Regions from separate parts of the Streptomyces sp. NPDC053542 genome, predicted to be linked through region 2. Evidence: predicted binding sites of a transcription regulator. Region 2 holds the regulator's gene; the other holds the start of a gene.
The links. Region 2 encodes HspR, which represses chaperone genes until heat shock. Its sites were predicted from a motif close to TTGAGNNNNNNNNNCTCAA; they were not measured.
Positions count from the first base shown of each region.

Region 1: a site for HspR is predicted at 5,499-5,517, ahead of lon (endopeptidase La). Genes of this name have one in related genera too.

Region 1 is NZ_JBITXL010000003.1:464,597-479,763, forward strand. It holds gene ACIGXO_RS09965 (hypothetical protein) at 1-359, shown strand, start outside; gene ACIGXO_RS09970 (MarR family winged helix-turn-helix transcriptional regulator) at 403-972, opposite strand; gene ACIGXO_RS09975 (lysozyme) at 1,184-2,059, shown strand; gene ACIGXO_RS09980 (lysozyme) at 2,183-2,995, shown strand; gene lon (endopeptidase La) at 3,068-5,476, opposite strand; gene ACIGXO_RS09990 (spermidine synthase) at 5,679-6,368, shown strand; gene ACIGXO_RS09995 (response regulator transcription factor) at 6,514-7,254, shown strand; gene ACIGXO_RS10000 (ATP-binding protein) at 7,251-8,366, shown strand; gene ACIGXO_RS10005 (multifunctional oxoglutarate decarboxylase/oxoglutarate dehydrogenase thiamine pyrophosphate-binding subunit/dihydrolipoyllysine-residue succinyltransferase subunit) at 8,628-12,398, shown strand; gene fxsT (FxSxx-COOH system tetratricopeptide repeat protein) at 12,475-15,167, opposite strand, start outside.
Region 2 is NZ_JBITXL010000005.1:103,635-118,801, reverse strand. It holds gene ACIGXO_RS15475 (YIP1 family protein) at 1-434, opposite strand, end outside; gene ACIGXO_RS15470 (hypothetical protein) at 592-2,055, opposite strand; gene ACIGXO_RS15465 (FG-GAP repeat domain-containing protein) at 2,245-3,570, opposite strand; gene ACIGXO_RS15460 ((Fe-S)-binding protein) at 3,762-6,029, opposite strand; gene dnaK (molecular chaperone DnaK) at 6,468-8,324, shown strand; gene grpE (nucleotide exchange factor GrpE) at 8,321-8,965, shown strand; gene dnaJ (molecular chaperone DnaJ) at 9,005-10,183, shown strand; gene ACIGXO_RS15440 (heat shock protein transcriptional repressor HspR) at 10,186-10,644, shown strand; gene ACIGXO_RS15435 (hypothetical protein) at 10,673-11,077, opposite strand; gene ACIGXO_RS15430 (PPOX class F420-dependent oxidoreductase) at 11,418-11,822, opposite strand; gene clpB (ATP-dependent chaperone ClpB) at 12,031-14,676, shown strand; gene ACIGXO_RS15420 (YbjN domain-containing protein) at 14,792-15,167, shown strand, end outside.

The DNA of each region.
Region 1 (15,167 bases), on a different contig from region 2:
GCTCCGCCGAACGGGCGGCCGCGGCCCGCGAGTACGTCGCGGCGGTCGAGGCGCTGCGCAACGCCGAGGGCGGCTTCTGGACCGCGGCCGCCGACCCTTCGGTGGCGGCGCGCGCGGTCACCGGCACCGTGCCGCGCGACAAGGTGCGCTCGCTCACCGCGCTGAGCGACGGGGCCGGGCGCTGGGTGGAGGTGTTCCGCGAGGGCTCGTGGGCCGACTGCCTGGGCGTGGTGCGCAAGGAGGGGCCGCAGGCGCTCATCGACCGGGTACGGGCGGCCGAGAACGCCGACGCGGACGGGCTGGAGTTCCCGCGCGGCAAGATGCACGACGACGCGGCGGTGGTGTTCGCGGAGCTGTGAAGGGCCGCGCGGGGAGCGCGCGGACGGCGGCGCGCTCCGGGCGTCAGCCCTCTTCCCGCCCGTCTTCCTGTACCGCGTCCTGCTCCCGGGCCCCGTTCCGCTCCTGGCCCTGCTGTTCCTGCTCCTCGTCCTGCTCCGGCTCCTGTTCGTCGTTCAGCCGGTGCAGCAGGCGCGCCAGTTCGGCGATCTCGCCGCGGTCCCAGGCGGCGAGCCGGCGGGCATAACGGTCCCGGCGGGCGCCGCGTACCCGGGTGAAGCGGGCCCGCCCCTCGTCTGTGAGCCGGACCAGGACGGCGCGCCCGTCGGCCGGGTCCTTCTCGCGGGCCACCAGGCCCAGGTCGTCAAGGGCCCGCAGCTGACGGCTGATGGTCGCCTTGCCGACGCCGAAGTAACAGGCCAGTTCGGTGGCGCGCTGCTCGCCGGCCTCGGCGAGCCGGAGCAGCAGGCCGTACGCCGAGGGCTCCAGGTCGGGGTGGACCTCGCGGGCCATCTCGCCGGAGGAGGCGCGGGCGCGGCGCAGGAATACGGCCAACTCGTGCTCCAGCGACAGAAAGAGGTCGTCGATGCCGCCGGGCCGCTTCGCCGCCGCCCCGTCGCTTCCGGTGTTGTGCACGTCAGCGCCCTTTCCCGTTTTCCGGACGATGGAAGAATTTTTCAGCGGCGGCCGATTCCGCAGCTGAGCCAGTATTTCGCAGGATTAGACCAACGGAATCACCTGGTCCCCCTTTCCGCCTCTGGTCTACGCGCGTATCGTCCTTTATGGCATGACCACACCAAGTCAGCCCACTCCCTCCCAGGTCCCACCGAGATCTACGGAGTCACGTATGCGCGTGCACAGATCCAGATCCGGCCCGGCCCGCCACTTCCGGCGCCCCACCGCCACGGTGGCCGCGATTCTCCTCACTCTGCTCGCTCTGCTCTGCGGCACCGTCGGCACCGCGACCGCCGCCGGGCCCGCCGCCACCCCCGGCAAGGACGCCCCGGAGCCCACCCACCCCGGCCAGGACTGGGCCGGCTCGCAGGTCGCCAAGCACGAGGGCGGCACGGGGGCGCCCGTCGCGCCGTCCGTCCAGGCGTCCGTGGAAGGCGTGGACGTCAGCGGCCATCAGGGCAACGTCGCCTGGTCGACGCTGTGGAACAGCGGGGTGAAGTTCGCCTACGTCAAGGCGACCGAATCCACCAGCTACATCAACCCGTATTTCGCTCAGCAGTACAACGGGTCCTACAACGTCGGCATGATTCGCGGCGCCTACCACTTCGCGCTCCCGAACACCTCGTCCGGCGCCGCCCAGGCCAATTACTTCGTGGACCACGGAGGCGGCTGGTCCAAGGACGGCAAGACACTGCCCGGCGCGCTCGACATGGAGTACAACCCCTACGGCGCCACCTGCTACGGCATGAGCGCAACCGCCCTGGTGAACTGGATGAAGGACTGGTTCGCCACCTACAAGGCACGCACCGGACGGGACGCGGTGATCTACACCTCCACCAACTGGTGGAAGCAGTGCACCGGCAACTACGCGGGCTTCGGCAGCATCAACCCGCTGTGGATCCCGCGGTACGGCTCCTCGGTGGGTGAACTCCCGGCCGGCTGGGGCTTCCACACCATCTGGCAGTACACGTCCACCGGGCCGACCGTGGGCGACCACAACCTCTTCAACGGCGCGTACGACCGTCTCCAGGCGCTCGCGAACGGGTAAGAGGCCGACAGGGCTCCCCCACCGTGCCGTGAGGACCTGCGCCGGCCCCCTCCCGCAGGCCCTCGCGGCACGGCGCCCTGTCTCCCCTCCCCCGTTGCGCGTCTTCGAAAGAGGCTCCCCCCTATGCGCATACGCCGGTGCATCACGCTGCTCTCCACGCTCTGCACGGCCCTCGCGGTGGCCGTGCCCGCCTCCGCCGCATCCGCATCGCCCACCTCCCCCGCATCCGCCGACGGACTCGACCACCACGCCGGCTCCACGCTTCCCTCCCACGAGGGCACCACGTCCGGCCCGGCGCCGCAGCCGCTCGCCGGAGTGGCCGGCATGGACGTCAGCAGCCATCAGGGCAACGTGAACTGGGCAGCGGCCTGGAACGCCGGCGCCCGCTTCGCCATCGTCAAGGCCACCGAGGGCACCGGCTACCGCAACCCCAAGTACGGACAGCAGTACGGCGGGTCCTACCACGCCGGCATGATCCGCGGCGCGTACCACTTCGCGCTGCCGAACACCTCGTCCGGCGCCGCCCAGGCCAACTACTTCGTCGACAACGGCGGCGGCTGGAAGGCGGACGGCCGGACGCTGCCGCCCGCGCTGGACATCGAGTACAACCCGTACGGCGCGACCTGCTTCGGCCTGAGCCGGGCGGCCATGAACGCCTGGATCCGGGACTTCAGCGCCACGGTGCACGCGCGGACCGGCCGCTACCCGATGATCTACACCGCCACCAACTGGTGGCGGCAGTGCGTCGGCGACAGCGGGTCCTTCGGCATGAAGCACCCGCTGTGGATCGCCCGCTACTCGTCCTCCCCCGGCCCCCTCCCGGCCGGCTGGGCGGCGCACACCATCTGGCAGTACGCCGACCGCGGCCGCTTCCCCGGCGACCAGAACGTCTTCAACGGCTCGCCGGCCCAGCTCCGCGCGCTCGCGAAGGGGTGACAGCCGTTCCCGGGCACGGAGCGAGGCCCGGAGCCCCCGCCGTGCGGGAGTTCCGGGCCTCGTACCAGGGTGTTACGCCGCGACCGGGACCTCCGGCGCGGCCGGCGCGGACGCCGGGGTCAGGGCCAGGTCGAGGACCTGGCGGACGTCGGAGACCGGGTGGACGTCGAGCTTGTCCAGGATCTCGGCGGGGACGTCGTCCAGGTCCGGCTCGTTGCGCTTGGGGATGATCACCGTGGTGATCCCCGCGCGGTGCGCGGCGAGCAGCTTCTGCTTCACGCCGCCGATGGGCAGCACCCGGCCGGTGAGGGAGACCTCGCCGGTCATCGCCACGTCGGGCCTGACCTGACGCCCGCTGAGCAGCGAGGCCAGCGCCGTGGTCATGGTGATGCCCGCGCTCGGGCCGTCCTTGGGGACGGCGCCCGCGGGGACGTGCAGGTGCACGCCGCGGTCCTTCAGGTCGCCGACGGGCAGCTCCAGCTCCGCGCCGTGCGAGCGGAGGAAGGAGAGCGCGATGTGCGCCGACTCCTTCATCACGTCACCGAGCTGGCCGGTGAGCTGGAGGCCCGAGCCGCCGGTCTCGGCGTCGGCGAGCGACGCCTCGACGTACAGCACGTCGCCGCCCGCGCCGGTCACGGCGAGGCCGGTCACCACACCGGGCACCGCCGTGCGCCGCTCCTCGGGGTCCTGCGCGGACTCCGGGACGTGGTGCGGCCGCCCGATCAGCGGACGCAGCTCCTCCGTGCCGACCGTGAAGGGCAGCTCGCGCTCGCCCAGTTCGTGCTGGGCCGCGATCTTGCGGAGCAGCCGGGCGATGGACCGCTCGAGGTTCCGCACGCCCGCCTCGCGGGTGTACTCGCCGGCGAGCTTGCGCAGCGCGGCGTCCTCGATCACGACCTCGCCGGTCTCCAGCCCGGCCTTCTCCAGCTGGCGCGGGAGCAGGTGGTCGCGGGCGATGGTGACCTTCTCGTCCTCGGTGTAGCCGTCCAGCCGGACCAGGTCCATACGGTCCAGGAGCGGCTCCGGGATCGCTTCGAGGACGTTGGCCGTGGCGAGGAAGACCACGTCGGACAGGTCGAGCTCGACCTCCAGGTAGTGGTCGCGGAAGGTGTGGTTCTGCGCCGGGTCGAGGACTTCGAGCAGGGCCGCGGCCGGGTCGCCGCGGAAGTCGGAGCCGACCTTGTCGATCTCGTCCAGCAGGATGACCGGGTTCATGGAGCCGGCCTCCTTGATGGCGCGGACGATGCGGCCCGGCAGCGCGCCGACGTACGTACGCCGGTGGCCGCGGATCTCCGCCTCGTCCCGGACACCGCCGAGCGCGACGCGGACGAACTTGCGGCCCATGGCGCGGGCCACGGACTCGCCGAGCGAGGTCTTGCCGACGCCGGGCGGGCCGGTCAGGGCCAGCACGGCACCGCCGCGACGGCCGCCGACCAGGCCGAGGCCGCGGTCGGCACGGCGCTTGCGCACCGCCAGGTACTCGGTGATCCGCTCCTTCACGTCGTCCAGACCCGCGTGGTCCGCGTCCAGGACGGCGCGGGCGCCCTTGATGTCGTACGCGTCCTCGGTGCGCTCGTTCCACGGCAGCTCCAGGACAGTGTCCAGCCAGGTGCGGATCCAGGAGCCCTCCGGGCTCTGGTCACTGGACCGCTCCAGCTTGTCGACCTCCTTCAGGGCGGCCTTGCGGACCTCCTCGGGCAGGTCGGCGGCCTCGACGCGGGCGCGGTAGTCGTCGCTCTCGTCGTCCGTGTCGCCGTTCAGCTCCGACAGCTCCTTGCGGACCGCCTCCAGCTGACGCCGCAGCAGGAACTCGCGCTGCTGCTTGTCGACGCCCTCCTGGACGTCCTTGGCGATGGACTCGGCGACGTCCTGCTCGGCGAGGTGCTCACGGAGCGCTTCGGCGGCGTCCTTCAGCCGGGCCACCGGGTCGGTGGTCTCCAGCAGGCGCACCTTCTGCTCGGTGCTCAGGAAGGGCGAGTAGCCGGAGTTGTCGGCGAGCTGGCCGACGTCCTCGATCTGCTGGATACGGTCCACGACCTGCCAGGCGCCGCGCTTGCGCAGCCAGCTCGTGGCCAGCGCCTTGTACTCCTTGACCAGCTCGGTGACATGGCCGGGCAGCGGGTCGGGGACGGTCTCCTCGACCGTGGTGCCCTCCACCCAGAGGGCCGCTCCCGGCCCGGTCGTCCCGGAGCCGATCTTCACGCGCCCCAGGCCGCGGATCAGCGCGCCCGGGTCGCCGTCGGACAGCCGGCCGACCTGCTCGACCTTGCCGAGCGTGCCGATGCCGGCGTAGGTGCCGTCGATGCGTGGAACGAGCAGCACCCGTGGCTTGTTACCGGGTGAGGCGGCGGCCTGCGCGGCCTCCACCGCGGCGCGTACGTCCGCGTCGGACAGGTCCAGTGGCACCACCATGCCCGGCAGGACGACCTCGTCATCGAGGGGCAGCACGGGCAGGGTGAGCGGTGTGGACGTCGAAGCCATGATCTCCCCTTCGGCAGGCAAGTTGAGCTGTACTCACTCAATGCTCGTGAGCCGATAGATGTTCCCCGGGCCTTGTTCGCTGTGAGCGATCAGACACGGAGGGGAGGCGCGAGGGCCCGAAAGGGGTGCGCGTACGGGACGTACGGACTCATAAAGTGGGGGCCCGTCCGGCATCCATCCCGACTCCGGAGGCCCCGCACCCATGTCAGCCCCCTACGTCACCGACGAGACGCCCGTCACGCTGGAGCGGCGGGACGGGCCGTACGGGGAGGTGGTGCTGCGGCGGCGCGGGGCGCATTTCGAGATCATCGCCAATGGGTGCTTTCTGATGGACACCTCGGACGGGCGGTCCGAGCGGCTGCTCGTCGACGCCGCGCTCGCGGCGCTGCCCGGTGACCGCGCGCGGCCGTCCGTACTGATCGGCGGGCTCGGTGTCGGCTTCTCGCTGGCGCACGCGGCCGCCGAGCCGCGGTGGGGCCGGATCACGGTCGTCGAGCGGGAGGACGCGGTGATCGACTGGCACCGCGACGGGCCGCTGGACGCGCTGTCAGGACCGGCGCTGGCCGACCCGCGCACCGAGATCGTCCACGCCGACCTGGTCGCCCACGTGCGCGAGGGCACCGAGAGCTACGACGCGCTCTGCCTGGACATCGACAACGGCCCCGACTGGACCGTCACCGAGGACAACGGCGGCCTGTACTCGCCCGCCGGGCTCGCGGCCTGCCGGGACCGGCTGACACCGGGCGGCGTGCTGGCCGTCTGGTCGGCGCAGCCCTCCCCCGCGTTCGAGGACGCTCTCCGGAATGCCGGGTTCAGCGAGGTTCGCACCGAAGAGATCCCCGTTGTCCGAGGCGTCCCCGACGTGGTCCACCTCGCGGGGAAACGCGCGTAGCCGCGGGTCACATCGTGCCTTTACGCTGCTGCCCAGCAGTATGCGACCAGTCAGTACAGCCAGTCAGCACAGCAGTACACCAAGTCAGCACTCCAGCACAGCAAGTCAGTACGCGACCACGCACGGGGAAATTCAGGGGCGGGCGATGGACCAGACTCAGACCACCCACGGCGCCGCGGCGGCGGCCACGCCCGGCGCCCAGCGGCGGGTGCTCGTCGTCGAGGACGACCCGACGATCGTGGACGCCATCGCGGCCCGGCTGCGCGCCGAGGGCTTCCAGGTGCAGACCGCCGTCGACGGCCCGTCGGCCGTGGATACCGCCGAGGCGTGGCAGCCCGACCTGCTCGTCCTCGACATCATGCTGCCCGGCTTCGACGGCCTGGAGGTGTGCCGCCGGGTGCAGGCCCAGCGGCCCGTCCCGGTGATGATGCTCACCGCGCGGGACGACGAGACGGACATGCTGGTCGGCCTCGGCGTCGGCGCCGACGACTACATGACCAAACCGTTCTCCATGCGGGAGCTGGCGGCGCGGGTGCACGTCCTGCTGCGCCGCGTCGAGCGGGCCGCGCTCGCCGCGCACACCCCGCGCAGCGGCATCCTGCGCCTGGGCGAGCTGGAGATCGACCACGCGCAGCGCCGGGTCCGGGTGCGCGGCGCCGACGTGCACCTCACCCCCACCGAGTTCGACCTGCTGGTCTGCCTCGCCAACACCCCGCGCGCGGTGCTCTCCCGTGAGCAGCTGCTCGCCGAGGTCTGGGACTGGGCGGACGCCTCCGGCACCCGCACGGTCGACAGCCACATCAAGGCGCTGCGCCGGAAGATCGGCGCCGAGCGGATCCGTACGGTGCACGGCGTCGGGTACGCGCTGGAGACCCCGCCGGCATGAAGTCGCTCCGTCCTCTGGCACGTGAGCTCTGGCAGCGGGCCTGGGAGGCGATGCGCCCGCTCGATCCGTACCGCTCGGTCAAGGCGGCGCTCGGCGCACTGGTCACCGTTTCGGTGATCATCACGACCCTGTTGGTCCTCGTCGCGTTCCACTCGGCGACGGAGCTGCGGGTCATCACGGTCTTCTCGATCATCGCCTCGCTGCTGATCACCCAGTTCGTCGCGCAGGGGCTGACGGCCCCGCTGGACGAGATGACGGACGTCACCCGGGCGATGGCCGCCGGGGACTACACCCGGCGGGTGCAGGGCAGCCGCCGGGACGAGTTCGGCGAGCTGGCCGACGCCTTCAACACCATGGCCGCCGACCTGGAAGCGGTGGACACCCACCGCAAGGAGCTGGTCGCCAACGTCTCGCACGAGCTGCGCACGCCGATCGCCGCGCTGCGCGCCGTACTGGAGAACGTCGTCGACGGCGTCTCCGAGGCCGACCCGGAGACGATGCGCACCGCGCTGAGCCAGACCGAGCGGCTCGGCCGCCTGGTCGAGCACCTGCTGGACCTCTCCCGGCTGGACAACGGGGTCATCCCGCTGCACGCCCGCCGCTTCGAGGTCTGGCCCTATCTCTCCGGGGTGCTGAAGGAGGCCAACATGAGCCGCAAAGCCTCCACGCTGGCCGTCGGCTCCAGCCACCACAGCCGTACGGACGTCCATCTCCACCTGGACGTCTCGCCGCCGGAGCTGACCGCGCACGCGGACGCCGAGCGGCTGCACCAGGTCGTCGCCAACCTGATCGACAACGGCATCAAGCACTCCCCGCCGCACGGCCGGGTGACCGTACGGGCGCGCCGCGGCGAGGGCCCCGGCAGCCTGGTGCTGGAGGTGCAGGACGAGGGGCCCGGCATCCCGGCGTCCGAGCGGCACCGGGTCTTCGAGCGGTTCAACCGCGGCGGCCCCGCGCCCTCCGGTCCGGGCACCGACGGCGGCACGGGACTGGGCCTGGCGATCGCGCGCTGGGCGGTGGATCTGCACGGCGGGCGCATCGGAGTGGCCGAATCCCCGCGTGGCTGCCGTATCCGCGTCACCCTTCCGGGGACCGGTCAGCCCCGTCCTTGACGCCCGGTGACGTAGGGTCGGTGGTGGAACCACTCATTCGGGGTGTTCCCCGTGTCCCCACCGGGGGTGCGATGGCGATGCCCCCTACCCAGGCGCGAGAGAACTACGCATGTTTCCCGCCATCTCGTTCCCCGAAACCCACCGCTAAATGTGACGTGCGCGACGAGTACCCCTCCCGGACTGCAGCATTGGTCGACAGAGGCGTAGCCTTTATTCCCGCTGTCCACCACCTTTAGGAAGCGGAAGAGGGCGGTTGCCGCCGTGTCGCCACAGTCCCCCAACACTTCGAGTGCCTCGACCGACCAAGACGGGCAGGGAAAGAACCCTGCAGCCGGATTCGGTGCGAACGAGTGGCTCGTCGACGAGATCTACCAGCAGTACCTCCAGGACCCGAACTCGGTAGACCGAGCCTGGTGGGACTTCTTCGCCGACTACAAGCCGGGCGCACCGGTGACGTCGGGCACCCCGGCCGACGAGGCCAAGCCCGCCGCGCCCGCGACCCCGCCGGCCAAGCCGGCGGCCGCCGCCCCGGCGAAGGCCGAGCCGAAGCCTGCCGAGGCCAAGCCGACCGCCGCGCAGCCCGCGCCGGCCAAGGCCGCCCCGGCAAAGGCCGCCCCGGCAAAGGCCGCCCCGAAGGCGGACGCCAAGCCCGCCGAGGCGACCGAAGGCCCGGAGTACGTCACCCTGCGTGGCCCCTCCGCCGCCGTGGCGAAGAACATGAACGCCTCGCTGGAGCTGCCCACGGCCACGTCCGTGCGCGCCGTTCCCGTGAAGCTGCTGTTCGACAACCGCATCGTCATGAACAACCACCTCAAGCGCGCCCGCGGTGGGAAGGTCTCCTTCACCCACCTCATCGGGTACGCCATGGTGCAGGCGCTCAAGGCGATGCCCTCGATGAACTACTCGTTCACCGAGAAGGACGGCAAGCCCACCCTGGTCAAGCCCGACCACATCAACCTGGGCCTGGCCATCGACCTGGTGAAGCCGAACGGTGACCGCCAGCTCGTCGTCGCCGCCATCAAGAAGGCAGAGACCCTGTCCTTCTTCGAGTTCTGGCAGGCGTACGAGGACATCGTCCGCCGCGCCCGGGTCGGCAAGCTGACGATGGAGGACTTCACCGGCGTCACCGCGTCGCTGACGAACCCCGGCGGCATCGGCACCGTGCACTCCGTGCCGCGCCTGATGCCCGGCCAGGGCCTCATCATCGGCGTCGGCGCGATGGAGTACCCCGCGGAGTTCCAGGGCACCTCGCAGGACACCCTGAACAAGCTCGGCATCTCCAAGGTCATGACGCTGACCAGCACCTATGACCACCGAGTGATCCAGGGCGCCGCCTCCGGCGAGTTCCTGCGCATCATGAGCCAGCTGCTGCTCGGCGAGAACGACTTCTTCGACGACATCTTCAAGTCGCTGCGGATTCCGTACGAGCCGGTCCGCTGGCTCAAGGACATCGACGTCAGCCACGACGACGACGTCTCCAAGGCGGCCCGGGTCTTCGACCTGATCCACGCCTACCGGGTGCGCGGCCACGTCATGGCCGACACCGACCCGCTGGAGTACAAGCAGCGCAAGCACGCCGACCTGGACATCACCGAGCACGGCCTCACCCTGTGGGACCTGGAGCGGGAGTTCGCGGTCGGCGGCTTCTCCGGCAAGTCGATGATGAAGCTCCGCGACATCCTCGGCGTGCTGCGCGACTCGTACTGCCGCACCACCGGCATCGAGTACATGCACATCCAGGACCCCAAGCAGCGCAAGTGGCTGCAGGACCGCCTGGAGCGCCCGCACACCCCGCCGGAGCGCGAGGAGCAGCTGCGCATCCTGCGCCGCCTGAACTCCGCCGAGGCGTTCGAGACCTTCCTGCAGACGAAGTACGTCGGCCAGAAGCGCTTCTCGCTGGAGGGCGGCGAGTCCGTCATCCCGATGCTGGACGCGGTCATCGACTCCGCCGCCGAGTCGCGGCTGGACGAGGTCGTCATCGGCATGGCCCACCGCGGCCGGCTGAACGTCCTCGCCAACATCGTCGGCAAGTCCTACGCGCAGATCTTCCGCGAGTTCGAGGGCAACCTCGACCCGAAGTCGATGCACGGCTCCGGCGACGTGAAGTACCACCTGGGCGCCGAGGGCACCTTCACCGGTCTCGACGGCGAGCAGATCAAGGTCTCGCTGGCCGCCAACCCCTCGCACCTCGAAGCGGTCGACCCGATCGTCGAGGGCATCGCCCGCGCCAAGCAGGACATCATCGGCAAGGGCGGCACGGACTTCACGGTCCTGCCGGTCCAGCTGCACGGTGACGCGGCGTTCGCCGGCCAGGGCGTGGTCGCCGAGACGCTGAACATGTCGCAGCTGCGGGGCTACCGCACCGGCGGCACGGTCCACATCGTCATCAACAACCAGGTCGGCTTCACCGCCGCGCCGGAGTCGGCCCGCTCCTCCATGTACGCCACGGACGTGGCCCGCATGATCGAGGCGCCGATCTTCCACGTGAACGGTGACGACCCGGAGGCCGTGGTGCGCGTCGCGCGCCTCGCCTTCGAGTTCCGCCAGGCGTTCAACAAGGACGTCGTCATCGACCTGATCTGCTACCGCCGCCGCGGTCACAACGAGTCGGACAACCCGGCCTTCACCCAGCCGCTGATGTACGACCTGATCGACAAGAAGCGCTCGGTGCGCAAGCTCTACACCGAGTCCCTCATCGGTCGCGGCGACATCACGCTGGAAGAGGCCGAGCAGGCGCTGCAGGACTTCCAGGGCCAGCTGGAGAAGGTCTTCACCGAGGTCCGCGAGGCCACGACGGCCCCGGCGGTCCCCGAGGTGCCGCAGCCGCAGGCCGAGTTCCCGGTCCACGTGGACACCGCGGTCTCCCAGGAGGTCGTGAAGCGGATCGCCGAGTCCCAGGTCAACATCCCCGACCACATCACCGTGCACCCGCGCCTGCTGCCCCAGCTGCAGCGCCGCGCGGCGATGGTCGAGGACGGCACGATCGACTGGGGCATGGGCGAGACCCTGGCCTTCGGCTCGCTGCTGATGGAGGGCACCCCGGTCCGGCTCGCCGGCCAGGACTCCCGCCGCGGCACCTTCGGCCAGCGCCACGCGGTCCTCATCGACCGCGAGACCGGCAACGACTACACGCCGCTGCTGTACCTCTCCGAGGACCAGGCGCGGTTCAACGTGTACGACTCGCTGCTCTCCGAGTACGCGGCGATGGGCTTCGAGTACGGCTACTCGCTGGCCCGTCCCGAGTCGCTGGTCATGTGGGAGGCGCAGTTCGGTGACTTCGTCAACGGCGCGCAGACCGTCGTGGACGAGTTCATCTCCTCCGCCGAGCAGAAGTGGGGCCAGACCTCCGGCGTCACGCTGCTCCTGCCGCACGGCTACGAGGGCCAGGGCCCGGACCACTCCTCGGCCCGCATCGAGCGCTTCCTCCAGCTGTGCGCGCAGAACAACATGACCGTCGCGATGCCGACGCTCCCCTCCAACTACTTCCACCTGCTGCGCTGGCAGGTGCACAACCCGCACCACAAGCCGCTCGTCGTCTTCACCCCGAAGTCGATGCTGCGTCTGAAGGCCGCGGCGTCGAAGACGGAGGAGTTCACCACCGGCGGCTTCCGCCCGGTGATCGGCGACAGCACGGTCGACCCGAACGCCGTCCAGAAGGTCATCTTCTGCTCCGGCAAGGTCTACTACGACCTGGAGGCCGAGCGGCAGAAGCGCGGCGCGCACGACACCGCGCTCGTCCGCATCGAGCGGCTGTACCCGCTGCCGGGCAAGGAGCTGCAGGCGGAGATCGCCAAGTTCCCGAACGCCGGCAAGTTCCTCTGGGTCCAGGAGGAGCCCGCCAACCAGGGCGCCTGGCCGTTCCTCGGCCTGAACCTGATCGACCACCTGGACCTGGCGGTCGGCGCCGACATCCCGCACGGCGAGCGTCTGCGCCGCATCTCGCGGCCGCACTCCTCGTCGCCGGCCGTCGGCTCCGCCAAGCGCCACCAGGCCGAGCAGGCCCAGCTCATCGCGGAGGCGTTCGACGCCTGAGCAGGCCGCATGAGGCAGTACGGGTGGGCCCCCACCGGATCTTTCCGGTGGGGGCCCACCCCTTTGCCGTTTACCGTCAGATCGTCAGCGGCTCGAAGTCGCGGAGCTGGTACGGCGGCAGGTCGGCCTCGGTGGAGCGGGTGTTGTGGGCGAGGTCCAGGGTCCACGGGTGGCTCGGGCCGACGGCCGCCTCCATGGCGAGCAGCGCGCGGCTCAGGGACCCGAGGGCCACCTCCCGGTCGCCCACCGCGAGCAGCGCCAGCGCGTGGTTGGCGTCGCTGCCGACGGTGTACGGGTGGGCGGGGCCGAGCAGCTCGCGGTAGCTCGTGTAGGTGAGTTCGGCGGTGACGAGGGCCCGCTCGAGGTCGCCGGACTCGCGCTCCAGGCAGCCGAAGCCGGCGGCGATCATCAGCGTGAGCGGGTTCCGGCGGCCGAGCAGCCGCACCGCCCGCTCCAGCAGCCGTTCCATGCCCTGCCGCGCCCGCTCGCCCTGCCCGGCGCCCCGGCGGCAGAGCGCGAGGCCGTGCCCGGCGCGCAGCGACTGGGGGTGGTCGGCGCCCAGGACGCGGTGGTGGCTGCGCGCGGTCCGCTCCTGGAGCTCCAGTGCCGCCTCGGCGCGGCCGGTGAGCCGCAGACCGGTGGCGTAGTGCAGCTCGGAGTAGAGCGTCCAGGGGTGGCCGGGCCCGAGGAGCCGGCGGCGCGCCCGCAGCGTCCGCAGGTCCAGCTCCAGTGCCTCGTCGTACGCGCCGAGCAGCCGCAGGGAGACGGCGGTGTTGTTCTGTGCGGCGAGGGTGCGCGCGTCGCCCTCGCCGAAGGTCTGCCGGCTGCCGTCGAGCACGTACTGGGAGAGTTCCAGGGCTTCCTGGAGGCGGGCGAGGCCGCGCAGGTCGGCGGCGAGCCCGGTGGCGGCCCGCAGGATGTCGGCGTCGGGGGTGGAGCGCCGGCCGAGCAGCCGCTCCAGCGCGGCCCGGTCCAGCTCCTCGCAGGCCGCGTACTGTCCGGCGGCGCGCAGCAGGTTGGCGTGCGCGTGCAGCAGGTCCAGCAGGCGCGGGTCGTCCTCCGGCAGCAGCCGCCGCCAGCTGCGGTCCGCGCGCCGGGCCAGGGCCAGGCCGGTGTCCTGGACGCCGGCGAGGTAGGCGTAGCGCAGGCAGTTCAGCACCGGGCGCGCGGTTTCCGCCGGGTCGGCCTCCAGCGCGCCGGAGGGCAGCAGGTGCGGCAGCAGCGCGGCGTACGCGGGCCACTCGGCGGGGTCGTCGGGGCGGCCGGGGTCGGCGGCGGCGAGCGCGCCGCGCACGGCCCGCGCGTACCGTTCCCGCTCCGGCGCGGGGACGCCCTCGCGGACCAGGAGGCGGACCATGCGGTGCAGATGGACGCCGGTGATGGCAGCGCCGTCCGGGCTCTCCTCGGCGTCCACGACGGAGTAGCGGGCGAGCAGCCGCAGCGCGTCCTGGAGCCGTCGCGGGTCGCCGGTCAGCGGGGCGAAGTCGCCGCGGATCCGGCCGAGGAGGGTGACCGGCACGGTGCCGGGCGCGAGGACGGCGCACAGCCGCAGCAGTTCCCCGGCGTCCGGCGCGGTCTCGGCGATGCGGTCCAGCAGGGCCGTCCAGGCCGCGGCGAAGGTCATCGGGAAGTCCTCGGCGACGACCGTGCCGGCGTCGCCGAGGCCGCCCTCCAGCAGCCGCAGATAGCTCCCGACGCTCATGTCGGAGTCGTTCAGCCAGCCCGCCGTCTGGTCCAGGAGGAGCGGCAGGTCCTCCAGCGCCGCGGCCAGCCGGCCCGCCTCGGCCGCGTCCAGGCGCGGGGCCCGGCGGCGTACGAAGGCGATGCTCTCCGGACGGTCGAAGACGGGGACCGGGAGGAGGAGGGTGTTGTAGGTGTCCCAGGAGCGGTTCCGGGAGGTGATCAGGACGTGGCCCGAGCCGCTGGGCAGCAGGCCGGCCACCGCTTCGGGGTCATCGGCGCCGTCCAGGACGAGCAGCCAGCGGTGGTACGGCTCGCCGCGGCGCAGCGCGTCCGTGACCGCGCGCAGCCGCTCGGCGGTCCCCGTACCACCTCCGAGCCCCAACTCCGGTGCCAGGTCGGCAAGTTGTCGCCGCGCCTCCGCTCCCGTCCCGGCGGCGATCCACCACACCACGTCGTACTCGGTGGCGAAGCGGTGCACGTACTCGGCGGCCAGCTGCGTCTTGCCGACGCCCGCCATGCCCAGCAGCGTGCAGACCGCCGCGCCCCGTACGGAGCCCGCCAGGCGGCGGTGGATGCGGGCGAGGAGGGCCGCGCGGCCGGTGAAGCGCGGGTTGCGGCGCGGCACTCCGCCCCAGACGTCGGGCGCGTCCAGCGGGAAGCGCGGGCCGCCGGCGCCGGGCGCCGGGGTGTCCGGGAGCCCGAGGCGGCGCAGCAGGAGGCGCTCGGCGTGGTGTGCGCCGGCCTCGGTCAGCTGGGCGGGGCCGAGCTCCGCTGCGCCCCGCGGGAGGTTGCCGGGGTCGGTGACGGAGACGGCGGCGAAGCGGCCGGGGTGGGCGGCGGTGACGGCGGCGAGGGCGGTGTCCCACTCCCGTCCCGTGCGGACGCCGGGCTGGAAGTAGCCGGCGCTGAAGACGAGCAGGACCCGGCCGCCGGAGAGCGTGAGTCCGCCGAGCGCGGCGCGCAGTTCCATCGCGGCGGGCGGGTCCCAGTGGTGCAGCGGGGCGCGCAGCCCGTGCCGTTCGAGACGGTCGGCGATCCAGTCGCCCCAGGCCCTCGCGTCCCCGGCGACGCTGACGGTGACCCGCG
Region 2 (15,167 bases):
GCGGGCGGGGCCGCCGACTGGCCTGCGTGGTACGTACTGCCGCCGCTGTACTGACCGTTGTCGTACTGGCCGCCGTACTGGCCGTCCCCGTACGCGTCCGGCGCGTCGCCCACGCTGAACTGCTGGGTGTGGCCCGGTGCGTCCGAGCGGGCGTTGCCACCGCCGTAGGGCGGCTGCTGCGGGGCGTGCCCCTGGTCGCCGAAGTACTCGGGCTCGCCGTACTGGCCGGCGCCCTGAGCGCCGCCGTGGGGAGCCTGCTGCTGCCACTGTCCCTGTGCGGGGGGCGGAGTCTGCCGGCCGTACGGCGCCTGCTGCTGACCGTACGGCGCCGGTGCTCCGTACGGGGCAGGCTGACCGTGCGGAGCCTGCTGACCGTACGGGGCCTGACCCTGCTGCCCCTGCTGCGCGGTGCGGGAGTTCCGCCCGCGACCCATCCTGAATCCAGCCACGCTTCGAACGTACCTGGTCCCAGCGGGTCGCAGGCGGGAGAGTGCGGACAGGACGGGCATTGCTGCCGAGCTGTGACATCCCCTAGGGGATTCCCGGCGGGGCGGCCGCGGGCCGCGCGCAGGGGCCGTGCGGGGTCCGGTGTCAGCCCGCGGCGATGGCACCGAACTGCGGCCGGCCGGTGGTCGGCACGCCCACCGCGCCCGGCGTCACCGAGCGGGCGCCGGCCGTGCCGATGCGGGTGCCGTCGGAGGACAGGGAGACGACCGCGCCGTTGCCGTCGTTCTCGTAGCTCGCGCCCACGGACAGGTCGGCCTTGCCGTCACCGTTCGTGTCGGAGAGGAAGACCTCGGTGCCGAAGAGGTCACTGTTCTCCGACGCGCCGGGCACGCCCGGGATGTCCTGGTGGAAGTACTGGACTCCGTTGGTGGTGTCGATGCCGGAAGCGGAGCCGCGCAGCACGGTCACCGAGCCGGTGTCCGTGACGCCGTCGATGTCCTCGCCCGCCGCGCCGATCGCCAGGTCCTGCCGGCCGTCGCCGTCGATGTCGCCGAGGGAGACCTCGTAACCGAAGCTGTCGCCGTTCTCGGAGCCGCCCGGGACCGCGCCGGACTCCTGGGTGATGGTGTCCATCCGGCTGGTGGGGCCGCTCGCCGAGCCGTAGATCACATTGACCTTGCCGCCCTTGGTGCTGCCGGGCGCCATGTCGGCGTCCCAGTGCATGCCGGTGACCAGGTCGCCGTAGCCGTCGCCGTCCGTGTCACCGATGGCGGTGATGAAGCCGGCCGGCAGCTTGCGCGCGGCGGAGCCGGACAGCCCGGAGGCCGAGCCGGGCACGTAGTAGTTGGCGTTGTAGTGGTTCTCGCCGTCGTCCGCGGCGTTCTCGAAGCCGTCGACGACCAGGTCGGTGCGGCCGTCCGCGGTGACGTCACCCGCGGTGAGCTGGAGGATGCCGGTGTCGGAGCCGCCGAGGATCGGCAGCGCGACCGCCGACTTGGATGCGGCGACGCCTGCCGAGGTGAAGCCGCCCTTGAAGACGCGGAGCGTCGCGGAGCTGGTGCCGACGGCCAGGTCGCCCTTCCTGTCCCCGTCGAAGTCGCCCGCGGCGAGCGCGTTGCCGAAGCGGTCGTGCTTGGTCGGGGCCGGGTCCGGGACCGTGGCGGCGCGCGATATGCCGGACGCCGAGCCCCAGAGGATCTGTACGGTGCCGCCGTCGGTGTCGCCCGAGACGTCCTCGTACGGGGTGCCGACGGCGAGGTCCGCGTACCCGTCGGAGTTGAAGTCGCCGGCCGAGGTGGCCAGGCCGAAGTTGTCGTCGGTCTCCGCCGCGCCCGGAACACCGGTGGTGTCCTGGGTGAAGGTGGCGTGGCGGCCGGCCGAGACGCCGTCGGCGGAGCCGTAGAGGACGGTGACGGCGCCGGCGTTCTTGTGGCCCCCGACGGTGGCGGCGGGTGCGGAAACGGCGAGGTCGCGGTAGCCGTCGCCGTTGAAGTCGCCCTGCAGGCCACTGCCGGCGGCGGCCGCGGCGCCGGTGGAGAGGGTGAGCAGACCGCCGGTCAGGGCCGCCGCCGCCGCGGTGGCCAGGGCCGTACGAAGGTGCTTGGGCACGCTGTTCTCCTGCTGCATGCGGGATGCGGGCGCATCCCGTCCGGATGAGTGCCGTCCGCCGCGCGTCACCGGGCATTCACCGGGAGTCCAGCGGCAGTTGGCGATCACAAGACCCACGAGGGGGCAGGAGGGTTGCACGCCGGACGCGCCTGGTCAGTGGGGGCCGGCGCGCTCACTCCAAAAACGCGCTCACTCCGTAAATGCCGCCGTACTGAAGGAGACCGCGGGCCGGGAGGCGAAGCCCGACGCCGTCCCCCGGTGCACCGTGACCGCGTCCCGCCCGCCCGAGCGGGTGCGGAGGACCAGGTCGGCCCGCCCGTCGTGGTCGTAGTCGGCCAGCCGGAGCACCGCCGTGCGCGCGGCGGCGGGCATACCGGGGGCCTTCGGCACGGCCCGCTCGCGGTCCGCGCGCAGGCCGGCGGCCGACCCGAGGAGGAGCACGGGACGCCCCGCGCCGCCGGACACGACCAGGTCCGTACGGCCGTCGCCGGTCACGTCCCCGGCCGCCACCGACCGCCCCGCCACCCGGACCGTGGCGCTCCGCGGGGCCGCCGTGCCGACGCCGTACCGGACGGCGAGCCGGCCGCCCCCGGCGACCACCGCGTCGGCCGAAGCGCCGCCGTCGAACCGCCCGAACGCCGCCTCGTACCCCGCCGGCAGCGCGGCCCCCGCCGTGGCCGGCCCCCGCGCGCCGCCCAGCGCGAGCCGCCCCGGCGCGCGGCGGCCCGGAGCCCCGGACCGTACGAGCAGGTCGTCGGCGCCGTCCCCGTCCACGTCGACGGGCGCCGGCAGTCCGGCGAGCGCCGTGCCGGGGATGTCCAGCGGCGCGCCGGCCCCCTCCGGCGCGCCCGCGCGGCTGAACGGCCCGCGCAGGAAGCCGGCCCGCGGCCCGGACGCGGTGACCGCCAGATCAGCCGCGCCGTCCCCGTCGAAGTCGCCGCAGACCGGCTGGTCGGGCCACTCGTTGCCGAACCTGGCGCGGTCGGGGATGCGCAGCTTCACGGCGCGCGCGGTGAGCCCCTCCGGGGAGCCGAAGAGGATCTGTACGGGCACGGGCGGGCGGCCCTGGCCGTCGTACGGCGGGTCGGTGCTGACGACCAGGTCGGTGAAGCCGTCGCCGTCCAGGTCGCAGGCGGCCTCGGCGTCGAAGACGGCCGGTACGACGCCGTCCGTGGGCGCCGCGTGCCGGGCCGGGGTGAGGAGCCGCCGCACGGCCGGGTCGAGGCCGCGGTCCGACCCGTAGACGATGCCGATGCCGGGGTCGTCGTCGTGGCTGTCGTCGGGGTTGAGCAGCGTGTCGAGGACGAGGTCGGGGTGGCCGTCGCCGTTGAAGTCGTCCGCGGCCTTGCTGCCCTTGCCGTGCGGGACGGGCCGTGCCGGGGGGCCGGAAGCGGGGTGGTGGGCCGTGGAACGCGCGCCGCCGCCCGAGGGGAGCAGGCCGCAGCCGGCCGCCAGCAGTGCGCAGCACAGCCCGGCTCCCGCCGCGCGTGCCGCTCGTGATCCCCGGTACCGCACTTCGCCCCCCAGCGCCCCATCCGTATCCGGCGCCTCATCGTCGCACGGACATACGTCGTGCGTCCGTACGTTCATCCGGTTCCGGACACGGTGTGCAGCAGGCGCGGGACCCGGGTGCGCAGACGACGACGGCCGGCCCCGCGCGCTGCGGGACCGGCCGTCGAAGGGCGTACGAAGAGACGTACAGCGGGTTACTTCACCGGCTCGGGCTCCGGCTCGTCGGCGGGCTCGGCCTCGCCGGCCGGGTCGGCCGGGGTCTTCACGGAGTCCAGCAGGAGCTGGGCCACGTCGACGACCTGGACGTTCTCGCTGACCTTGCCGTCGTTCTTCTTGCCGTTGACCGAGTCGGTCAGCATGACGAGGCAGAACGGGCAGGCGGTGGAGACGATGTCCGGGTTGAGGGACAGGGCCTCGTCCACGCGCTCGTTGTTGATGCGCTTGCCGATGCGCTCTTCCATCCACATGCGGGCGCCGCCGGCGCCGCAGCAGAAGCCGCGCTCCTTGTGGCGGTGCATCTCCTCGTTGCGCAGGCCCGGCACCTTGGCGATGATCTCGCGCGGCGGCGTGTAGACCTTGTTGTGGCGGCCCAGGTAGCAGGGGTCGTGGTAGGTGATCAGACCCTCGACCGGGGTGACGGGGGTGAGCTTGCCCTCGTCGATGAGGTGCTGCAGCAGCTGGGTGTGGTGGATGACCTCGTACTCGCCGCCCAGCTGCGGGTACTCGTTCGCGATCGTGTTGAAGCAGTGCGGGCAGGTCGCGACGATCTTCTTCTTGGACTTCGGCTTCTTGGTCGACTCGTCCTCGTCGTCCTCGCCGAAGGCCGCGTTCAGCGTGGCGACGTTCTCCGCGCCCAGCTGCTGGAAGAGGAACTCGTTGCCCAGGCGGCGGGGGGAATCACCGGTGCACTTCTCGTCGCCGCCCATGATGGCGAAGTTGACGCCCGCGATGTGCAGCAGCTCGGCGAACGCCTTGGTGGTCTTCTTGGCGCGGTCCTCCAGGGCGCCCGCGCAGCCGACCCAGTACAGGTAGTCGACCTCGGTGAGGTCCTCGACGTCCTTGCCGACGACGGGAACCTCGAAGTCGACCTCCTTGGTCCAGGCGAGGCGCTGCTTCTTGGCCAGGCCCCAGGGGTTGCCCTTCTTCTCCAGGTTCTTGAGCATCGTGCCCGCCTCCGAGGGGAAGCTGGACTCGATCATGACCTGGTAGCGGCGCATGTCGACGATGTGGTCGATGTGCTCGATGTCGACCGGGCACTGCTCGACGCAGGCGCCGCAGGTGGTGCAGGACCACAGGACGTCCGGGTCGATGACGCCGTTCTCCTCGAGGGTGCCGACCAGCGGGCGCTCGGCCTCTTCGAGAGCGGCCTTGGGGACGTCCTTCAGCTGCTCTTCGGTGGCCTTCTCATTGCCCTCCATGTCCTTGCCGCCGCCGGCGAGGAGGTAGGGGGCCTTGGCGTGCGCGTGGTCGCGCAGCGCCATGATCATGAGCTTGGGGGAGAGCGGCTTACCGGTGTTCCACGCGGGGCACTGCGACTGGCAGCGGCCGCACTCGGTGCAGGTGGAGAAGTCCAGCAGGCCCTTCCAGGAGAAGTGCTCGACCTGGGAGACGCCGAACTGGTCGTCCTCGCCCGGGTCCTCGAAGTCGATCTCCTTGCCCTCGCTGGTCATCGGCAGCAGGGCGCCCAGCGCGACGTCGCCGTCGGACTCGCGCTTGAACCAGATGTTGGGGAAGGCCAGGAAGCGGTGCCAGGCGACGCCCATGTCGGTCTTGAGCGCGACGGTGATCATCCAGATGAAGGACGTCGCGATCTTCAGCCCTGCGAAGAAGTAGGTGAGGTTCTGGAGCGTCGAGACGTCCAGGCCCTCCAGCCACGAGACCACCGGGTACGAGATGAAGAACGACGCCTCGTAGCTGTCGACGTGGTGCTGGGCGCCCTCCAGCGCGTGCAGCATGAAGATGCAGACGCCGACGATGAGGATGACGGCCTCGACGAAGTACGCCTGGCCGAAGTTGGAGCCCGCGAAGCGGGACTTGCGGCCCGGCTTGCCCGGCTTGCTCAGCTGCCGGATGGCGATCAGGACCAGGATGCCGAGGACCGTCATCGTGCCGATGAACTCGACGAAGATGTTGTACGGCGCCCACTCGCCGATGACCGGCAGCAGCCAGTCGGCCTTGAACAGCTGGCCGATGGCGTTGACGATCGTCAGCAGCAGCGAGAAGAAGCCCACCGCGACGAACCAGTGCGCGACGCCGACGACGCCCCAGCGGTTCATCCGGGTGTGGCCGAGGAACTCCTTGACCACCGTGACGGTGCGCTGCGTGGGGTCATTGGTCCGTGAACCGGCGGGTACGGACTGTCCGAGCCGCATGTAGCGGTAGATCTGCACAATGGCGCGGCCGAACAGTGCGACGCCGACCGCGATTAGGACCAGCGACACGATGATCGCGGCGAGTTGCATGGGTGGCTCCTCGGGCCTGCGTGAGCGGGTTCTTTCGGTGCTCTCTCGTTAACCAGCAAGCTGACTACTAAGCAGTAACTTAGTTAATCCCTCCGAGATTACCCACTATTCACGCCCCGCTGTACCGGGCGCAGCGGTGATCTGCGTCGCTGAGGGTGACCTAAGGGTCCCGCACCGCGCTCCGTACTCGCGTGTGCGCGACACGCCGGAGATGCGGCGGTCGCCCGGGAGAGGGAGGGTGGGGGTGTCGTTGACGCGTCCGCGCATGCCGGGCGCTGCTTCTTCCGGTTCTCCGTACCGCTGTGACCTGCGGAAATGTCGCGCTGCGCAGATCTTCGGCAGGAGAGTTGAGCGTCCGTGGCTCAGGTCCTTTGACAGGGCAGGATCTCTGGTGCACCCTTGAGCCAGTTCCACTCAATGTCAGCTGGAGGAATCGAAATGGCACGTGCGGTCGGCATCGACCTGGGCACGACGAACTCCGTCGTCAGTGTTCTCGAAGGCGGTGAGCCCACCGTCATCACCAACGCCGAGGGCGCCAGGACCACGCCGTCCGTCGTCGCTTTCGCCAAGAACGGTGAAGTGCTCGTCGGCGAGGTCGCGAAGCGCCAGGCGGTCACGAACGTCGACAGGACCATCCGGTCGGTCAAGCGCCACATGGGCACCGACTGGAAGGTGGACATCGACGACAAGAGCTTCAACCCGCAGCAGATCTCCGCGTTCATCCTGCAGAAGCTGAAGCGGGACGCGGAGTCCTACCTCGGCGAGAAGGTCGCGGACGCGGTCATCACCGTCCCGGCGTACTTCAACGACTCCGAGCGGCAGGCCACCAAGGAGGCCGGCGAGATCGCGGGCCTGAACGTCCTGCGCATCGTCAACGAGCCCACCTCCGCGGCGCTGGCGTACGGCCTGGAGAAGGACGACCAGACCATCCTGGTCTTCGACCTCGGTGGCGGTACCTTCGACGTCTCGCTGCTGGAGATCGGCGACGGCGTCGTCGAGGTGAAGGCGACCAACGGCGACAACCAGCTCGGTGGTGACGACTGGGACCAGCGCATCGTCGACCACCTGGTCAAGCAGTTCCAGAACGGCCACGGCGTCGACCTGTCCAAGGACAAGATGGCGCTCCAGCGCCTGCGCGAGGCCGCTGAGAAGGCGAAGATCGAGCTGTCGTCCTCCACCGAGACGACGATCAACCTTCCCTACATCACCGCCTCCGCCGAGGGCCCGCTGCACCTGGACGAGAAGCTCACGCGCTCGCAGTTCCAGCAGCTCACCAGCGACCTGCTCGACCGCTGCAAGACCCCGTTCCACAACGTCATCAAGGACGCCGGCATCCAGCTGTCCGAGATCGACCACGTGGTCCTGGTCGGCGGTTCGACCCGTATGCCGGCCGTCGCCGAGCTCGTCAAGGAGCTGACCGGCGGCAAGGACGCCAACAAGGGCGTCAACCCGGACGAGGTCGTCGCCATCGGTGCGTCGCTGCAGGCCGGTGTCCTCAAGGGTGAGGTCAAGGACGTCCTCCTGCTGGACGTCACCCCGCTGTCCCTCGGTATCGAGACCAAGGGCGGCATCATGACCAAGCTCATCGAGCGCAACACCACGATCCCGACCAAGCGGTCCGAGATCTTCACGACGGCCGAGGACAACCAGCCGTCCGTGCAGATCCAGGTCTACCAGGGCGAGCGCGAGATCGCGGCGTACAACAAGAAGCTCGGGATGTTCGAGCTGACCGGTCTGCCGCCGGCCCCGCGCGGCGTCCCGCAGATCGAGGTCTCCTTCGACATCGACGCCAACGGCATCATGCACGTGACCGCGAAGGACCTGGGCACGGGCAAGGAGCAGAAGATGACCGTCACCGGCGGCTCTTCGCTGCCGAAGGACGAGGTCGACCGCATGCGCGAGGAGGCCGAGCGCTACGCGGACGAGGACCACAAGCGCCGCGAGGCCGCCGAGACGCGCAACCAGGGCGAGCAGCTCGTCTACCAGACGGAGAAGTTCCTCAAGGACAACGAGGAGAAGGTCCCCGCCGAGGTGAAGACCGAGGTCGAGACCGCCGTCGGCGAGCTGAAGGAGAAGCTCAAGGGCGAGGACACGGCCGAGATCCGTACCGCCACGGAGAAGGTCGCGGCCGTCTCGCAGAAGCTGGGCCAGGCCATGTACGCCGACGCCCAGGGCGCGCAGGCCGCGGGCGGTGCCGAGGGTGCCGCCGGTGGCGAACAGGCCAAGGCCGAGGACGATGTCGTCGACGCCGAGATCGTCGACGACGAGAAGGACAAGAAGGATGGTGCCGCGTGACGGAGGAGACCCCGGGCTTCGAGGAGAAGCCTGACGTCCCCTCTGACGCCGCAGCCACTGACGATGCGGCGCAGGGCGCCGGGTCCGCCGACAAGGCGGGCCCGGCCCCGGCCGGGGACGCGAACCAGGACGCCGGTCTGGTGGCCCAGCTGGACCAGGTGCGCACCGCGCTCAACGAGCGCACCGCGGACCTCCAGCGCCTCCAGGCCGAGTACCAGAACTACCGCCGGCGGGTGGAGCGGGACCGGGTGACGGTCAAGGAGATCGCCGCGGCGAACCTCCTGTCCGAGCTCCTGCCGGTCCTCGACGACATCGGCCGGGCCCGCGAGCACGGCGAGCTGGTCGGCGGCTTCAAGTCGGTCGGCGAGTCGGTCGAGACGGTCGTGGCCAAGCTCGGCCTGCAGCAGTTCGGCAAGGAGGGCGAGCCCTTCGACCCGACGATCCACGAGGCGCTCATGCACTCGTACGCACCGGACGTCACGGAGACGACGTGCGTTGCGATCCTGCAGCCGGGGTATCGGATCGGCGAGCGAACGATTCGCCCCGCGCGGGTCGCCGTCGCCGAGCCTCAGCCGGGGGCCCAGGGCGCCAAGTCCGAGGAGAAATCCGACGAGGAGAGCGGTGGCCCGGACGAGGGCTGACGTGAGAAGCAGGACAGTACGGGAGGAGGGACGTCGGGGATGAGCACCAAGGACTTCGTCGAGAAGGACTACTACAAGGTCCTCGGCGTCCCGAAGGACGCCACCGACGCCGAGATCAAGAAGGCGTACCGCAAGCTGGCCCGGGAGAACCACCCGGACGCCAACAAGGGCGACCCCAAGGCCGAGGAGCGCTTCAAGGAGGTCTCCGAGGCGAACGACGTCCTGGGCGACCCCAAGCGCCGCAAGGAGTACGACGAGGCGCGGGCGCTGTTCGGCAACGGCGGCTTCCGGCCGGGTCCCGGCGGCGCCGGCGGCGGCAGCTTCAACTTCGACCTGGGTGACCTCTTCGGGGGCGCGCAGGGCGGAGCGGGCGCCGGCGGCTTCGGCGGTGGTCTCGGGGACGTCTTCGGCGGCCTGTTCAACAGGGGCGGCGCCGCGGGTACGCGTACGCAGCCCCGCCGCGGCCAGGACATCGAGTCCGAGGTGACGCTCAGCTTCACCGAGGCGGTGGACGGGGCCACGGTCCCGCTGCGGATGTCCAGCCCGGCGCCCTGCAAGGCGTGTTCGGGCACCGGCGACAAGAACGGCACCCCGCGGGTCTGCCCGACCTGCGTGGGCACCGGCCAGGTCAGCCGGGGCGCGGGCGGCGGCTTCTCGCTCACCGACCCGTGCGCCGACTGCAAGGGCCGCGGCCTGATCGCCGAGGACCCGTGCGAGGTGTGCAAGGGCAGCGGGCGCGCGAGGAGTTCGCGCACGATGCAGGTGCGCATTCCCGCGGGTGTCTCGGACGGGCAGCGGATCCGGCTGCGCGGCAAGGGCGCCCCGGGCGAGCGCGGCGGGCCCAACGGCGACCTGTACGTCGTCGTGCACGTCGACGCGCACCCGGTGTTCGGCCGCAAGGGCGACAACCTCACCGTCACCGTGCCGGTCACCTTCCCGGAGGCCGCGCTCGGCGGCGAGGTGAAGGTGCCGACCCTGGGCGGTCCGCCGGTCACCCTCAAGATCCCGGCCGGCACGCCGAACGGCCGGACGATGCGGGCCCGCGGAAAGGGCGCGGCGCGCAAGGACGGCACCCGGGGCGACCTCCTGGTCACCATCGAGGTGGTCGTGCCCAAGGACCTCGGCGACAAGGCGCGTGAGTCGCTCGAGGCGTATCGCGAGGCGACCGCGGGTGAGGACCCGCGAGAGAAGCTCTATCAGGCCGCGAAGGGAGCTTGATGATGGACAGCCGGGGCGGGCGGCGCAGTCGTAACCCCTATGAACTGACCGACGAGTCGCCGGTGTACGTCATCTCTGTCGCGGCTCAGCTCTCCGGCCTGCATCCGCAGACGCTGCGCCAGTACGACCGGCTCGGCCTGGTCTCACCGGACCGTACGCCCGGGCGCGGTCGGCGTTACTCGGCCCGCGACATCGAGCTGCTCCGCCAGGTGCAGCAGCTGTCGCAGAACGAGGGCATCAACCTCGCGGGCATCAAGCGCATCATCGAACTGGAGAACCAGGTCGCGGCGCTCCAGCAGCGGGTCGCCGAGCTGCAGAGCGCGGTGGAGGGCGCCGCCGCCGCGATCCAGCAGCGGGAGGCGGCGGTGCACGCCAGCTACCGCCGGGACCTGGTCCCGTATCAGGACGTGCAGCAGACCAGCGCGCTGGTCGTGTGGCGCCCGAAGCGGACGTCCGAGTAACGGCCCGCGCTCTCCGCAGCCCGCGTTCTCAGCAGCCGTTGTAGCCGGCCGTCGGCATCGACAGCCGGCGGTGCACATGGGACTTCATCGCCGCGGTGTAGACCGGCTCGGCGAGGTCGGCGGTCTCCAGCCGGACCCCGGCCGCGGCGCACCGGGCGGTGAAATCCTCGGCGGAGTCGACGGCGTTCTCCAGGGCACGGCGGTTCGGTACGACGAAGACGTCGACCAGGCCCGCCTCCACGTCCTGCCACAGGGCGCAGTGGTCGGCACGCAGATGGTGCAGGCTCAGCCGCCAGGTGAGGCGGTAGTCGCGGTCCGCGGCCCACTGCGAGCACATCTCGTGCTGGCGGCGGTCGTCGACCAGGAAGGGATCGTCGTCCAGCTCGGACAGCGGCATCAAGCACGCGATCGCCGTCACTCGCACCGCATTCATCGTGCCCCCCGGCACCTCGAGGTCTGGACACAGGCCCTGACGACTGTGGGGGTGACGATACCGCTGGGGGCGGAGCGGGGTGGTGACGCGGTGCCGGGCGGCGAGGCATAGCCGCAGGCGTGGCAGATCTTCCATCCGTCCTGGTTGACGGCGAGCAGGCCGCCGCAGCGCGGGCAGGACTCGGCGCGTGGGTGCGGATCGGGAGCCGTGGACGCGATTCCGTACGCCCTGCTGGTGCGCGTTACCGACCTCATTCGGCCTCCAGCTGACGTCTTTGGTCCGGAATGGACCACATCCTGGGCGGACCCGGTCACCCATCGGCCCGGTCACCCACGGACGGTCATGCCCGCCCGAGCATCTTCGTCACCCGGATCTCGATGACCACGCGCTCGGGGTTGGGCCGCGGGGTCCGCTCGTACCGCACCGCGTACCGCTCCACCGCGTCCCGCACGCTCTCCTCGTCCGTACGGACCGTTGCCAGCCCCTCCAGGGTCGCCCACCGCTTTCCCTGCATCTGGCAGACCGCGGCGCGCGCGCCGCCGTCGCCCCTCGCCAGGACGTTGCGGACCTTGGTGCTGCCCCGGCTCGTGATGACGCGGGCCAGCCCCTGCTCGTGGTCGTACGTCACCCCGACCGGCACCACGTGCGGCGTCCCGTCCGGGCGCAGCGTGGTCAGCGTGCACACATGCCGCTCCCGCCAGAAGCCGAGGTACTCGGGGTCGGGATTCCGCAGATCTTGAGCCATACCCCGCACCCTACGGCGGGCCCGGTCCGGCCCCGCACAGGAGTGGGCGGGAGGCCAGCGGGCACCCCAAGGGCGGTGGACGGGTTTTTGAGTCGGCGTTTTGGCCTTGAGTGGAATAGACTCAACTTATCGCATGTTGAGCTAGGCAGGATGGGTCCGCGAGGGCCGTGGACATGCAGGCCAGAGGTATGAGGAGGAGCGCGAGCACGTGGACGCCGAGCTGACCAACAAGAGCCGGGAGGCGCTGAGCGCCGCCAACGAGCGGGCCGTGACCGCGGGCAACGCGGACATGACGGCGGCCCATCTGCTGCTCGCGCTGCTCGCCGGGCAGGACAACGAGAACATCACCGACCTGCTGGCCGCCGTCGGCGCGGACGCCGCGGCGCTGCGCTCCGGGGCCGAGCGACGGGTCGCCGCGCTGCCCAGCATCCAGGGCTCGACCGTGGCCCCGCCGCAGCCCGACCGCGAGCTGCTCGCCGTGATAGCGGACGCCTCGCAGCGCGCCAAGGAGCTGGGCGACGACTACATCTCCACCGAGCACCTGCTCATCGGCATCGCCGCCAAGGGCGGGGCCACCGGCGAGCTGCTGGACCAGCAGGGCGCCTCCGCCAAGAGGCTGCTGGACGCCTTCGAGAAGGCGCGCGGCGGCCAGCGGGTGACCAACCCCGACCCCGAGGGCACGTACAAGGCGCTGGAGAAGTTCGGTACGGACTTCACCGCGGCCGCGCGCGAGGGCAAGCTCGACCCGGTCATCGGCCGGGACCAGGAGATCCGCCGCGTCGTGCAGGTGCTCTCGCGGCGTACGAAGAACAACCCGGTGCTGATCGGCGAGCCCGGCGTCGGCAAGACCGCCGTCGTGGAGGGGCTGGCCCAGCGCATCGTGAAGGGCGACGTGCCCGAGTCGCTGCGCGACAAGCGGCTGGTCGCGCTGGACCTCGGCGCGATGGTCGCGGGCGCGAAGTACCGCGGTGAGTTCGAGGAGCGGCTGAAGACCGTTCTGGCGGAGATCAAGTCCAGCGACGGCCAGATCATCACCTTCATCGACGAGCTGCACACGGTCGTCGGCGCGGGCGCCGGCGGCGACTCCGCCATGGACGCGGGCAACATGCTCAAGCCGATGCTCGCCCGCGGTGAGCTGCGGATGGTCGGCGCGACCACGCTCGACGAGTACCGCGAGCGGATCGAGAAGGACCCGGCGCTGGAGCGGCGCTTCCAGCAGGTGCTGGTCGCCGAGCCGACCGTCGAGGACACCGTCGCGATCCTGCGCGGCCTCAAGGGCCGGTACGAGGCGCACCACAAGGTCCAGATCGCGGACTCCGCGCTGGTCGCCGCCGCCACCCTCTCCGACCGGTACATCACCTCCCGCTTCCTGCCCGACAAGGCCATCGACCTGGTCGACGAGTCGGCCTCCCGGCTGCGCATGGAGATCGACTCCTCGCCCGTGGAGATCGACGAGCTGCAGCGGTCCGTGGACCGGCTGCGCATGGAGGAGCTGGCGCTCAAGAACGAGACCGATGCCGGTTCCGTCCAGCGGCTGGAGAAGCTGCGCAAGGACCTCGCGGACAAGGAAGAAGAGCTGCGCGGGCTGACCGCACGCTGGGAGAAGGAGAAGCAGGGCCTGAACCGCCTCGGTGAGCTGAAGGAGAAGCTCGACGAGCTGCGCGGCCAGGCCGAGCGCGCCCAGCGCGACGGTGACTTCGACACCGCCTCCAAGCTGCTGTACGGGGAGATCCCCGGCCTGGAGCGGGAGCTGGACGAGGCCGCCGCGGCCGAGGCCGAGCAGGAGGCCAGCAAGGAGTCCATGGTCAAGGAGGAGGTCGGCCCGGACGACATCGCCGACGTCGTCGCCTCCTGGACCGGCATTCCGGCGGGCCGCCTGCTGGAGGGCGAGACCCAGAAGCTGCTGCGCATGGAGGAGGAGCTGGGCAAGCGGCTGATCGGGCAGACCGAGGCCGTGCGCGCGGTGTCGGACGCGGTGCGCCGTACGCGTGCCGGGATCGCCGACCCCGACCGCCCGACCGGCTCGTTCCTCTTCCTCGGCCCGACCGGCGTCGGCAAGACCGAGCTGGCCAAGGCGCTCGCCGACTTCCTCTTCGACGACGAGCGGGCGATGGTCCGCATCGACATGAGCGAGTACGGCGAGAAGCACTCCGTGGCCCGCCTGGTCGGTGCGCCGCCCGGCTACGTCGGGTACGAGGAGGGCGGCCAGCTCACCGAGGCCGTGCGCCGGCGCCCGTACAGCGTCGTGCTGCTGGACGAGGTGGAGAAGGCCCACCACGAGGTCTTCGACATCCTGCTCCAGGTGCTGGACGACGGACGGCTCACGGACGGCCAGGGCCGCACGGTCGACTTCCGGAACACCATCCTCATCCTGACCTCCAACCTCGGGTCGAACTTCCTGATGGACCCGCTGCTGAAGGAGGAGCAGAAGAAGGAGAAGGTGCTGGAGACGGTCCGCTCCGTCTTCCGCCCGGAGTTCCTGAACCGGCTGGACGACACGGTGGTCTTCCACCCGCTCGGCACGGACCAGCTGCAGCGGATCGCGCAGATCCAGATCGCGCACCTGCAGAAGCGGCTCGCCGAGCGGCGGCTGACCCTGGACGTCTCGGACGCGGCGCTGACCTGGCTGGCGTGGCTGGGCCAGGAGCCGGTGATCGACAAGCCGGAGCAGTCGCAGCCGGACCTGTCCTACGGCGCCCGGCCGCTGCGCCGCCTCGTCCAGACCGCCATCGGCGATCAGCTCGCCCGGGCGATCCTGGCGGGCGACATCCGCGACGGCGACACCGTACGGGTGGACGTGGACGGCGATCACCTGTCGGTGGCGGCCGAGCGGGAGCCGCTGGCCGCGGTCTGACCGGTCCGGCCCCGCCCTTCGCCGTAGGCGCCGGCCCCCGACCCGCCCCGTCCGCTTGCCAGGACGGGGCGGGTGTAAGGGAGGATGGCGAGGACCATACGAAGGGACTTCCACGGTGACTATCGACCCGTCCTCGATTCCGAATTTCGGGGGCCAGCCCGAACAGCAGCCGACCGGGCCTGAAGGGCCGATCGTGCCCGATCAGGACCTGGTCAAGCAGCTCCTTGACCAGATGGAGCTGAAGTACGTCGTCGACGACGAGGGCGACCTCGCCGCCCCGTGGGAGCAGTTCCGCACGTACTTCATGTTCCGCGGCGAGGAGGAGCAGCAGATCTTCTCCGTCCGCACGTTCTACGACCGCCCGCACGGCATCGAGCTCAAGGCGAAGCTGCTGGAGGCGATCGACGACTGGAACCGCCGCACCCTGTGGCCCAAGGCGTACACCCACACCCACGACGACGGCACGGTCCGTCTGATCGGTGAGGCGTCGA